Linked DNA regions of Blastochloris viridis. The protein of the gene in region 3 interacts with the protein of the main gene of each other region in a pairwise test. Links are inferred from orthologs where the notes say so. Each region holds a gene or a part of one and is shown on either strand. Other genes may lie near its edges.

Region 1 (3,955 bases), 2.0 Mb from region 3 along the record:
ACCGCTTCGGGCAGCAGCCGACCACTTCGGCCGGCGCCCCAGCGATCCAGCCGTCGAAAATCCCGTTTTCGCACAACGATTTTCGATGATTTGATCTTCGGTGATTCCGGGTACGGAATCACGCGGGCTGTTCACGATTCCGCCTGCCCTCGCCGCACCGCTACCGGCTGGTACGGACGACCTGGACGTCGAGATCGCGGATCTTCTTGCGCAAAGTGTTGCGATTGACCCCGAGTAGCTCAGCTGCCTTGATCTGGTTGCCGCGGGTCGCCGCCAGCGCCACCGACAGCAGCGGATACTCCACCTCGCGCAGGATGCGGTGGTAGAGACCGGGCGGTGGCAGGCGGTCGCCGAACCCGGCGAAATAGGCCGCCAGATGCCGCTCGACCGAGCCCGACAGGGTGTCGTCGGCCTTGGGCTGGTCGACGCCCGGCTCGCTTTCCGGCTGCGATAGCTCGGCGTCGATCAGGTTGGCGGTGATGGTGTCCTGGGGATAGAGCGCAGCGAGGCGGCGAATCAGGTTCTCCAACTCGCGGACGTTGCCCGGCCAACGGTAGCGCTTCAGCCGGTCGACCGCGCCGGCATCGAGCTGCTTTGCCGGCAAACCTTCGCGCTCGATCCGCATGAAGAAGTGGCGCACCAGGTCTGGAATGTCCTCGGCCCGCTCGCGCAATGGCGGCAGCCGCAGCGGCACAACGTTGAGGCGGAAGAACAAATCCTCGCGAAACAGCCCCTGCTGGATCAGGAGGCGCAGGTCCTTGTTGGTGGCAGCGATGATGCGCACGTCGGCCTTGATCGGCGTGCGGCCGCCGACCGTGGTGTATTCGCCCTGCTGCAGCACGCGCAAAAGTCGCGTCTGAGCCTCCATCGGCATGTCGCCGATCTCGTCGAGGAACAGGGTGCCGCCCTCGGCCTGCTCGAAGCGGCCGGAGGAGCGGGCATTGGCGCCTGTAAACGCCCCCTTTTCGTGGCCGAACAGCTCGGACTCGATCAGGTCGCGCGGAATCGCCGCCATGTTGATGGCGACGAACGGTCCGGACGAGCGCTTGCCATAGTCGTGCAGCGCCCGCGCCACCAATTCCTTTCCGGTGCCCGATTCGCCGGTGATCATCACCGTCAGATCGGTCTGCATCAGCCGCGCCAGCACGCGGTAGATGTCCTGCATCGCCGCCGAGCGACCAACCAGCGGAATATTGTCAGTCGGCTCGCCAGTCTCCTCGACGTGGCGTCCACGCTTGGGCTCGGCCAGCGCGCGGCCGACGATGGCAATCAGCTCCTTCAAGTCGAAGGGCTTGGGAAGATATTCATAGGCGCCGCGCTCGGAGGCGCGGATGGCGGTGAGAAAGGTGTTCTGCGCGCTCATCACCACCACCGGCAGATCGGGGCGGACCTTCTTGATGCGCGGCAGAAGGTCGAAGGCATTTTCGTCCGGCATCACCACGTCGGTGATGACGAGGTCGCCTTCGCCCTGGGCGACCCATCGCCACAGCGTCGCCGCGTTGCCGCAGGAGCGGACTTCGTAGCCGGCGCGCGACAGCGCCTGGTTCAGCACGGTGCGGATCGCGGCGTCGTCGTCGGCGACGAGAATGCTGCCGGCGGGCATCGAAAACTCCTTAGCGGCGTGCCGGGGCGGAACGGCCCCCAGTGTAGATCGGCATCAGGACGCGAAACACGGTGCGGCGCGGCTGGGAGTCGCATTCGATGATCCCCCCATGGTCGCCGACGATCTTCGCCACCAATGCAAGACCCAGGCCGGTTCCGGTCGGCTTGGTGGTGACAAACGGATCGAACATGTGCGGCAGCAGGTCTTCCGGCACGCCGGGACCGTTGTCGCGGACGCAGAATTCGAGCGGCAGCCCGATCCGGGTCTTGGTGCCGGGGATGGTGAGCCTCACGCCGGGCCGGAACGCGGTGGTGAGCGCGATCTCGCCGTCGCCGGTGTCGGGGCCGATCGCCTCCGCCGCGTTCTTGACCAGGTTGAGAAACACCTGGACCAGTTGATCGCGGTTGCCGAACACCGGCGGCAGCGAGGGATCGTAGTCCTCGACGAAGCGGATGCTGCGGGCGAAGCCCGACACCGCCAGCCGCTTCACGTGCTCGAGAATAACGTGGATATTCAACGGCTCGCGCTCGACCGGGCGCTCGTCGGCGAACACCTCCATGCGGTCGACCAGCTTCACGATGCGGTCGGCCTCGTCGCAGATCAGCCGGGTCAACGCGCGGTCCTGGTCCTCGACCGACTGCTCCAGCAACTGCGCGGCGCCGCGGATGCCGGACAATGGGTTCTTGATCTCGTGGGCGAGCATCGCAGCCAGCGCGGTCACCGACCGCGCCGCGCCGCGGTGGGTAAGCTGGCGGTCCATTTTGTCGGCAATCGTACGTTCCTGCAGCATCACCACCACACAGCCCGGGTCTTCCGGCATCGGCGACACATAGATGTCGACCACGCGCTCGCCGGTGCGCGGGCTGCCGAGGTCGACGCGATACTCCGCAACCGGCGAGCGGCGCGATCGCACGTCCTCGACCAGCGACAACAGCGGACTGCCGAACGGCACCAGCTCGCTCAGGCGATGGCGGCGCAGCATCGGCTTGGAAACGTGGAAGAACGCTTCGGCCGCGACATTGGCGTCGAGAATGCAGCCCTCGCGCCCCACCGTCAGCACGGCGTGGGGGAGCGCGTTGAGCACGACATCGGGGCCGTTGGTCGGGCCGGCCCGTTCGACCGGTTTGCGGTTTTCGGCGGCGCTCATGCGGCCTCCTTCCAGGCGAACGCCGCAAAAGCGTCGCCCAGTCCTGCGTGAACGTGGTCGGGATCATCGGTGGTGAGAAGACGCTGGCGCCACGCCGCCACCACGTCGGTCGGCGCATCCGCGGTGGCCGCCGCTACCGCGAGTCCCCAGCCGAGATGCTTGCGCGCCACCCGCACCCCGACCGCGCGGCCGTGATGGGCAAGCAGCGCCTGATAGAGGCCGCGCAGCACCTCGAGCTGATCGGTGAGCGAGGGATCATCCGCCGGGATACCGGTGGCGAGTTGCCGGGCGATCCGCCCCGGCAGCCACGGCCGGCCCTGAGCGGCACGCCCGATCATCACGCCGTCGGCGCCGGACACCGCGAGCACGGCGGCGGCGTCCTGTGCCGTGGCGACGTCACCATTGGCGATCACCGGGATCGACACGTCCTGCTTCACCCGGCCGATGGCTGCCCAATCTGCACGGCCGGAATAGAACTGGCGGCGGGTGCGGCCATGAACGGTGACGGCGGCAACGCCCGCGGCCTCGGCCCGACGCGCCAGTTCTGGCGCGTTGATGCAGGTCTCGTCCCAGCCCAGCCGCATCTTCACGGTGACCGGCACCTTCACCCGCTCGACCACCGCCACGATCAATCGCTCGGCATGGTCGAGATTGCGCATCAGCGCCGCACCGGCCTCGCCGCCGGTTACCTTTCGAGCCGGGCACCCCATGTTGAGATCAATCAGATCGGCGCCGGCCCCCGCGACGACTTCTGCCGCTGCGGCAAGCTGTGCCGGGTCGCAGCCGGTTAGCTGCACGGCATGGAACCCGCCCTCAACCCGCTCGGTGCGCAGCATCGCCTCGACCTCGCCGCGCATCAGCCAGCCGGAGGCGATCATTTCCGACACCACCAGCCCGGCGCCATAGGCGAGCGCAATCCGCCGCACCGGCGCATCGGTGATGCCGGCCATCGGCGCCAGCAGCACATTGCTTGGCAAAGCGAGCCCGCCGATACGTAACGTCGGGGTGCTTGATGATGAGGCCACTGCGACCATAAATTGCCTATGAACTAGGCTGATGTTGCCTGTGCCCAGAGTTTAGTCAGAACGGCCCGGCAATCAAGTCCGTTCGCCGCCCATTTCATCGGCGCTGACGTCACCGTCAAAATGAGCTACAGGGCGGATGATGTCGCTCGCTTCGTCCCATCGGCCGAAAACGGCCGCCCT
Region 2 (4,346 bases), 3.0 Mb from region 3 along the record:
GATAGAGTTTCCCCTATACACGCGTTCCAGGCGTGCGCCTTAAACCACTCGGCCACCTCTCCGTCGGGCCCAGCCATCAAGGCGCGTGCACTCTATTTCAAGAGAGGCGCAGGATTTGCCTGCGCTGGCCGCCTTAAACTGCCTTGCCCGTTGCGCGCACTGGGTCAGCTCCGACGGTCCTTCAGGACCGCCGCGCCTGCCCGTCCGTGCGGACTGCGGCGCTGCTTATGGCCGCCCCGCGGCAGGTTTGCAAGAGAACGGTCACATTTTCTTGTCAGTCACCCGCGCTCGGATGCGGCAAGGAAGACCGAGATCGCCCGCGAGGCGAAAACCCGCCGCGCCGCCGAATATCGCAGCGGTGAAGGCGGCCGCTACGACCAGCGCTCCAGCGCCGAGCGCGTCAACGTCAACCTGAAGGACAACCACGGCGGCTCGACGGTCCGGGTGAGCGGAGCCGCCAAGGTGATGTGCCACCTGATGTTCGGCATCCTGGTCGTCGCCGCCCTCCAGACCGTCCGTCGCCTCGTCTGAAGCCGGGGGTGCTGCCGTCGCGTCCCCGCTGCCAGACGCGCCGGAAGCCGGGCGATCGACCCGCCGTGTGCCCGCACAGCCCGAAACGCGCCGACCAGGCAAGATTTCGTGTGCCACCGCCACAAATCCGCCAATCCGGCCACGCCAGGCCAACCGAAAAACCCCGGACGTGCCCGAGTTCTGCAAGAGACTCATCGGAAAGGGATTTTCCGGTATCCGCCGAAAAAACGCCGGCCTGATCGGCCGGATTTGATATCACCCGAACCTGCCTCAGCCTGCCGCCGGACCTCGACCCGCCGAAGATGAAATCTTCGCGTCGCCGGGAGCGGGACGGCGGCTTTGCCCGGACACACCTGCCTAAAGGCCTCAGGAAATCGCCGGCCGGAGCCGACGGCAGGCTCCCACTGCCGGCTCTCAGCCGGCCTCGGTTCGCGCTCGGCGCGCCCGTTCCTCGGCCGGGGGCGCCAGCACCGACACCAGCGCGCGCTTGATCGCGGCCTGGCGCTGGGCGCTGGTGATCAGCGCGCCGGTGAGGTCGGTGACATAGAACACGTCCACCACCTTCTCGCCGAAGGTGGCGATGTGGGCGGAGGCGATGTTGAGGTTGAGTCGCGACAGCGTGGCGGTGAGGTCGTGCAAGAGGCCCGGCCGGTCGAGCCCGGTCACCTCGATCACGGTGAAGCGGTTGGACCAGGCGTTGTTGAGCGTCACCTCGGGCGGCACGTCGAACGCGCGCTGGCGGGTCTTGGGCGCGCCGCGCTGCACCATCGCCTCCGACACCGGCACGTCGCCCGACAGCGCCTTCTCGATGGCATCGCACACCCGGCCAATGCGGCGCGTCTCGTCGGCATCGTCCGGGAACTCGCGGGAGATGGCGATGGTATCGAGCGCGAGGCCGTCGGTGGTGGTGTAGATCTGGGCGTCGACGATGTTGGCGCCACCGGCGGCGCAGGCGCCGGCGATCACCGACAACAGCCGCGGGTGGTCGACCGCCAGCACCGTCACCTCGGTGACCCCGGCGCGGCCGGCGAGGTCGAACCGGGTTGCCGGCAGCCGGCTCGCCGCCTCCGAGGCGTGCACGAAGCGGGCGTGGGCGAGCTTGTGCGGAAGGTCGACCTTGAGCCAGTAGGGTGGGTAGTGGCGGGCGAGATAGGCGTCGATATCGGCGGCCGACCACTCCGCCATGGCGTTGCGGAACTGGCGCTGGGCGGCGGCGACGCGCTCGGAGCGGTTGACCTCGGAGAAGCCGCCGGTCAGCACCGGCTCGGTCTCGTAATAGAGCGTGCGCAAGAGCTGCGCCTTCCAGCTGTTCCACACGCCGGGACCCACCGCGCGAATGTCGGCGGTGGTGAGCACGGTGAGCATCTTCAGCCGCTCCAGGCTCTGCACCACGCCCGCAAAGGTCTCGATGGTCTTGCGGTCGGACAGGTCGCGCGATTGGGCGATGGTCGACATCGTCAGATGATGCTCGACCAGCCAGGCCACGGTGTCGGTCTCGGCCGGGGTCAGGCCGAGGCGCGGACAGAAGCGCCGGGCGACGCGGGCGCCGAGGATGGAATGATCGTCCGGCCGGCCCTTGGCGATGTCGTGCAGGAACAGCGCGATATAGAGCAGGTCGCGGTTCTGGATGCCCGCCATCAGCTCGTTGGCGAGGCCGAGCGAGGGGTCGGTGCCGCGCTCGATGGTCGACAACACGCCGATGCAGCGGATCAGATGCTCGTCCACCGTGTAGTGGTGGTACATCGAAAATTGCATCAGCGCGACGATGCGGCCGAATTCCGGCACGAAGCGTCCGAGCAGCCCGACCTCGTCCATGCGGCGCAGCACGGTCTCCGGGTCGTTCTTCGACACCAGAATGTCGCGGAACAGCCGGTTGGCTTCGTCGTTCGAGCGCAGTTCGTCGTTCACCAGCTTGAGCTGGCGGGTGATCAGCCGCATCGGGTCGGGATGGAAGGCGAGATCCTGGTGATCGGCCAGCCAGAACAGACGAATCAGATTGACCGGGTCGCGCTCGAACACCTCGTCGTCGGTGATGGTGATGCGGCCGTGGTCGACGATGAAGTCGCCGGCATCGCCCAGGCTCTTGCGACGCCTGGGGATCAGCCGCTGGACAAAGCGGTTGAGCACCGGCAGCGACTTGGCCTCGTTCTCCTCCAACTGGGAGCAGACGATACGGGTGAGGTCGCCGACGTCCTTGGCGGTCAGGAAGTAGTGCTTCATGAACCGCTCGACGTCGCGCTGGCCGGGGTGCTCGGTGTAGCCGAGCCGCTGCGCCATCTCGCGCTGGACGTCGAACGACAACCGCTCCTCGGCGCGGCCGGTGAGGAAATGCAGGTGGCAGCGCACCGACCACAGGAAGTCCTCGGCCCGGCGGAACGTGCTGTATTCGGCCTTGGAGAACACGCCCTGCTGCAGCAGGCCGGCCGGCTCGCGCACGCGGTAGACGTACTTGGCGATCCAGAACAGGGTGTGGAGGTCGCGCAGCCCGCCCTTGCCGTCCTTGACGTTGGGCTCGACCAGATAGCGCGAGGCGCCGACCCGGCGGTGGCGTTCGTCGCGTTCGGCAAGCTTGGCGGTGACGTATTCGGAGGCGGTGCCGGACACCACCTCGCGGTCGAACCTGGCGATCAGATCGTCAAAGAGCGTGCGGTCGCCGCACACGAACCGCGCCTCCAGCACCGCGGTGCGGATGGTGATGTCGGCCTTGGCCTGGCGGATGCACTCGTCGATCGAGCGGGTGGCGTGGCCGACCTTCTGGCCGATGTCCCACAGGGTGTAGAGGATCGATTCGGCGATGCTCTCGCCCCAGGCGGTCTGCTTGTAGGGCAACAGGAACAGCAGATCGATGTCCGAGCCCGGCGCGAGCAGGCCGCGGCCATAGCCGCCGGTGGCGACCACCGCCATGTGCTCGGAGGTGGAATGGTGGTCCGAGCCGTAGATGGCGGCGCCGACCCGCTCGTAGAGCATGCGGATCAGGGCGTCTTCCATATCGCACAGCCGGGCGGCGCAGGCGCGGCCCTGGCCGTCCTCGCGCAGCCACGCCTCGGTCTGGCGGCGGCCGTCGGCCAGCGCCTGCTTGGCGCGATGCACCACCGCCATGCGGAGCGCGGAGGGATCGCCGCGGTGCGTCTGGGCGATGGCGTCGAGATCGGCTCCGAACGCAGCTTCGTCGAACACCGCCTCGAACGGGCGGGGAGCACGACTGCGGAGGGGACTGCGTGGCTGGGCGCACGAGGTTCGCGGCATGGCGGCTTGGGATAGCTGACCGGCGCGGCGCTGTCATCCCAGGATGGGTCAGGCCGGCATCATAGGTGTTTGTGCGGGACAGGATGTCTCCGGGCAACCTTGATAATTGCCGCACCACCTGCGCGAAGCCATGACCTGGTTGCCGCGGGCGCGCGGATCGGGAATTCTCCGGCGCGGCGCCGACCCCCGGCACAGGAGTCGTCGACGGCGTTGGCTTCAACAAAAACGTTCCGATATGGCTTTTGATCCGTTTTGGTTTCCGCTCGCGGTCAAGATGGCGGCCACCGCCGCGGTGGTGGTCGCCGCCTCGCGGCTTGCCGAGCGCGCCGGGCCGCTGATCGGCGGCATGATCGCGACGCTGCCGATCTCGGCCGGCCCGGCCTACATCTTCCTCGCCCTTGGCCACGACGATGCCTTCCTCAAGGGCAGCGCCGTCGCCAGCGTTGCCACCAACGATGCCACCGCCCTCCTGGTGCTGACCTACGCCGCGCTGGCGCCGCGGGCGCCGCTGGCGGTGGCGCTGGGCGCGGCGTTCGTGGTGTGGTTCGCCGGGGCGTGGCTGGTGACGG
Region 3 (3,688 bases):
CACCCAGGCCAGCGCCTTGAGCACGCCATCGCCGACGATACCGCCGAGCCCGGACGGCAGCGGCCAGGACGTCGGCACCGGCAGGCAGGCGGCGGCGGCGGCGGCGAGCACGATGCCGCCCAGCCACAGCAGCAGCCGCAGCCGCTCGCGGCCGACCCGGCGGCTGGCGGCCAGCCGCCAGCCCAGCACCGCGATCGGAATCAGCAGCGCCAGCGCGCCGATTCCCACGAACTGCATGACGAGATCGGCAGCGATGGCGCCGGGCGTGCCGAGCAGGTTGCGGGCCGGCAGGCTGGTGGCGTGGTTGAACGAGGGGTCCTTGACCGACCATGTCGCCAAGGCGAGCGCCATCGCCAGCACCAAAGCCAGGATCGACAGCCCCACCAGCTGCGAGGCGAATCGGCGCAGCGCCGGGATCAGCTCCTCGGTCAGGAGATCCGCCAGCCATCGGCGCCGGATCAGCTGCATGCCCGCCTCCGCAACACTGCCGGCGGCGCGCACAGCGCCGCCAATGCTAAGGCAGTCTAGCCGGGTGCGGTAAAGACTCGCTTAACCATCGGCGGCCGTTGCGTCCGGAACCGCCACCACACACTAAAACGGCCCCGGCTCAGAGCCGGGGCCGCTTCACGTTGGCGCGGGCTGCGCCGCGCCGAGGTCATACGGGCTGCGGCCGACTGGCCAAAGACCGTATCAGAGGTTGTAGGCGCGCTCGCCGTGATCGACGAGGTCGAGGCCCTCGCGCTCCTTGTCGACGGAGACGCGCAGACCGACGGTCCAGTCGATCAGCTTGAGCAGGATCAGCGAGCCGATGCCGGACCAGCCGAGCGACACCAGCACCGCCTTGGTCTGGGCCCAGACCTGGGTGGCCATGTCGTACGCCCCGACCTGACAGACCCCCGCGGTATCGCAGGTGGTGTAGTCGACGATGCCGGCGCCGCCGAGGTCCGGAGAGACCAGGACGCCGGTGAGGATGGCACCGATGATGCCGCCGATGCAGTGCACGCCGAACACGTCGAGGGCGTCGTCGTAGCCGAGCGCGTTCTTCACCGCCGAGCAGAAGATGAAGCAGACCACGCCGGCGATGACGCCGAGCGCGATCGAGCCCATCGGACCGGCAAAGCCGGCCGCCGGGGTGACGGCAACGAGGCCGGCCACCGCGCCGGTGACGATGCCGAGCAGCGAAGCCTTACCCTTCACCGCCCATTCGACGAACATCCAGGCCAGCGCCGCCGCCGCGGTGGCGACGAAGGTGTTGACCAGAGCCAGCCCGGCATAGCCGTTCGACTCCAGGTTCGAGCCGGCGTTGAAGCCGAACCAGCCGACCCACAGCAGCGCGCCGCCGATCATGGTCATGGCCAGCGAGTTCGGGGACATCAGCTCACGGCCGTAGCCGATGCGGCGGCCGATCACGAGGCAGGACACGAAACCGGCGATGCCGGCATTGATGTGCACCACGGTGCCGCCGGCGAAGTCGATGGCGCCGTAGCTCCAGATCAGGCCAGCGTCGGCCAGAACCTCGTCAAGCTTGGCCTGGGCGACCGCCTTGGCCGCCTCGTCGGGCGCACCGCTCACCGCCAGCGCGGCCGCGGAGATCGCGTCTGGGCCGGCCCAGTACCAAACCATGTGGGCGATCGGGAAGTAGATGAAGATCAGCCACAGCGGCACGAACAGCGCGACCGCGGCGAACTTCATGCGCTCGGCGAACGCGCCGACGATCAGCGCCACGGTGATGGCGGCGAACGTCATCTGGAAGGCGACGTAGACCAGCTCCGGAATGGCGACGCCGACCGAGAAGGTCGCGGCCAGCGACTCCGTGGTTACTCCCGACAGGAACACCTTGGAGAACCCGCCGAAGAACGGATTGTCGCCGGTGAAGGTCATCGAGTAGCCGAACAGCGCCCACAGCACGCAGGCGACGCAGACGCAGTAGAACACCTGCATCAGCACGGAGAGCATGTTCTTGGTGCGGACCAGGCCGCCATAGAACAACGCGAGGCCCGGGATCGTCATCAACAGGACGAGCACGGTCGAGATCAGCATCCAGGCGGTGTCGCCCTTATCGACCTTCGGCCCGTCCTGGGCGAGCGCCGGACCGGCGGTCAGGAGCACGACGGCAAGTGCCGGCAGCGCCCGACGCAGGGTGGAAAGCGTCATTTCAGTCAACTCCTTGCGGGACGGAAGATCACAGAGCGTCGGTGTCGGTTTCGCCGGTGCGGATGCGGACGGCGTGCTCGATCGAGTAGACGAAGATCTTGCCGTCGCCGATCTGGCCGGTCTTGGCGGCGGTGGTGATGGCGTCGATCACCTTGTCGACCTGGCTGGTGGGAACGGCCACCTCGATCTTGAGCTTGGGCAGGAAGCTGACGGCGTATTCGGCGCCGCGGTAGATTTCCGTGTGGCCCTTCTGGCGACCGTACCCCTTCACTTCGGTGACGGTCAGGCCATGCACGCCGATGCCGGTGAGGGCGTCGCGCACCTCGTCCAGCTTGAACGGCTTGATGATCGCCGTGACGATTTTCATAGGTTGCTGTTTCCCGCTGTTGCCCGCCGCCCCGAAGACGCGGCCAGGTGTCTATCGTGTCGGGTGATTCCGCACGAAGGCACGTGCCCCCCGTGGCAAACCCGCCGCTATGGGAATCAAACGCCGTGCCAAGCGAACTGCGCAGCACAAGGCGCTGACATTCAAGGGGAAAGCGATTCAGCCGCGGGCGGCCGCCGCCGCAGAAATGGGTAAATGCCCAGAATTTGTTCAGGAGCCCGCCGGCACCCCTGCCCAGCAACCGCTCGCGCGCCTAAATTGTGTGCAGCGTCGGCGGCGACCCAGCCGCAGGCACGCCTGCCGGCCGGGCTTTCTTAAAAAATGGCAAACAAACGTGGTTAACGAATCGTTGCCGCGGACACGCGGGCACCGATCGCGGTTGATCCAGGCTCAGCCGTACGGCTGGCGCTGCCGGATCAGCCCCTCCTGGGCCACCGAGGCGACCAGCCGGCCGTCGCGGGTGAACAGCGAGCCGCGGGCGAAGCCGCGCCCGCCGGAGGCGTTCGGGCTGTCATGGGCATAAAGCAGCCAGTCGTCGACCCGGAACGGCCGGTGGAACCACAGCGCATGGTCGAGCGAGGCCGGCAGGATGTCGGGCTCGAACACGGTGCGGCCGTGCGGGATCAGCGCGGCATCGAGCAAGGTGAGGTCGGACAGGTAGGCCAGCACGCAGCGGTGCAGCACCGGGTCGTCCGGCAGCGCGTCGGCGATGCGGGCCCAGATGTGAAAGCGGCCCTCGGTCTGGCGCTGGCCGAGATAGCGGCCGAACTCGACCGGCCTCAGCTCGATCGGCCGCTCGCGCTCGTAATAGGCCCGCACCGGATCGGGCATCAGCGGCAGCACGCGCCGCTCGATCTCGGCCTCGCCCGGCAGTTCATCCGGCCCCGGCACCACCGGCATCGCCATCTGGTGGACGAAGCCGTCCTCGTCGCCGTGGAACGACACCATGGTGGCGAAGATGGTCTTGCCGTGCTGGATGGCGCTGACCTGGCGGGTGGTGAAGCTCTTGCCGTCGCGGATGCGGCCGACCCGGTAGATGATCGGCACCGCCGGATCGCCCGGCAGCAGGAAATAGGCGTGCAGCGAATGCGGCAGGCGGTCCTCGACGGTGCGGCAGGCGGCGACCAGCGCCTGGCCGATCACCTGGCC

The links.
Region 1: the proteins of BVIR_RS00555 (region 3) and BVIR_RS09315 interact in binary tests that used the Escherichia coli proteins (3 or more experiments, as listed by UniProt). The link is inferred for Blastochloris viridis from one-to-one orthologs.
Region 2: the proteins of BVIR_RS00555 (region 3) and BVIR_RS13740 interact in binary tests that used the Escherichia coli proteins (3 or more experiments, as listed by UniProt). The link is inferred for Blastochloris viridis from one-to-one orthologs.

The regions. Positions count from the first base shown.
Region 1 is NZ_CP012946.1:2,109,427-2,113,381, forward strand. Bases 683-3,681 are described here. They hold BVIR_RS09315 (two-component system sensor histidine kinase NtrB), read right to left. Parts: upstream 2,751-3,681; coding sequence 1,614-2,750; downstream 683-1,613. Other genes in these bases: ntrC (nitrogen regulation protein NR(I)), read right to left, coding at 683-1,603; dusB (tRNA dihydrouridine synthase DusB), read right to left, coding at 2,747-3,681. Also shown: more of ntrC, read right to left, coding at 161-682; more of dusB, read right to left, coding at 3,682-3,784; BVIR_RS09325 (bifunctional 2-C-methyl-D-erythritol 4-phosphate cytidylyltransferase/2-C-methyl-D-erythritol 2,4-cyclodiphosphate synthase), read left to right, coding at 3,915-3,955.
Region 2 is NZ_CP012946.1:3,153,793-3,158,138, reverse strand. Bases 746-4,135 are described here. They hold BVIR_RS13740 ([protein-PII] uridylyltransferase), read right to left. Parts: upstream 3,778-4,135; coding sequence 946-3,777; downstream 746-945. Other genes in these bases: BVIR_RS13735 (hypothetical protein), read left to right, coding at 4,052-4,135. Also shown: BVIR_RS17425 (hypothetical protein), read left to right, coding at 151-531; more of BVIR_RS13735, read left to right, coding at 4,136-4,346.
Region 3 is NZ_CP012946.1:122,682-126,369, reverse strand. Bases 853-3,584 are described here. They hold BVIR_RS00555 (P-II family nitrogen regulator), read right to left. Parts: upstream 2,522-3,584; coding sequence 2,183-2,521; downstream 853-2,182. Other genes in these bases: tesB (acyl-CoA thioesterase II), read right to left, coding at 2,930-3,584; BVIR_RS00560 (ammonium transporter), read right to left, coding at 853-2,154. Outside these bases: BVIR_RS00565 (FtsK/SpoIIIE family DNA translocase), read right to left, coding at 1-468; more of BVIR_RS00560, read right to left, coding at 691-852; more of tesB, read right to left, coding at 3,585-3,688. UniProt on the Escherichia coli protein: Involved in the regulation of nitrogen metabolism. Regulates the activity of its targets by protein-protein interaction in response to the nitrogen status of the cell.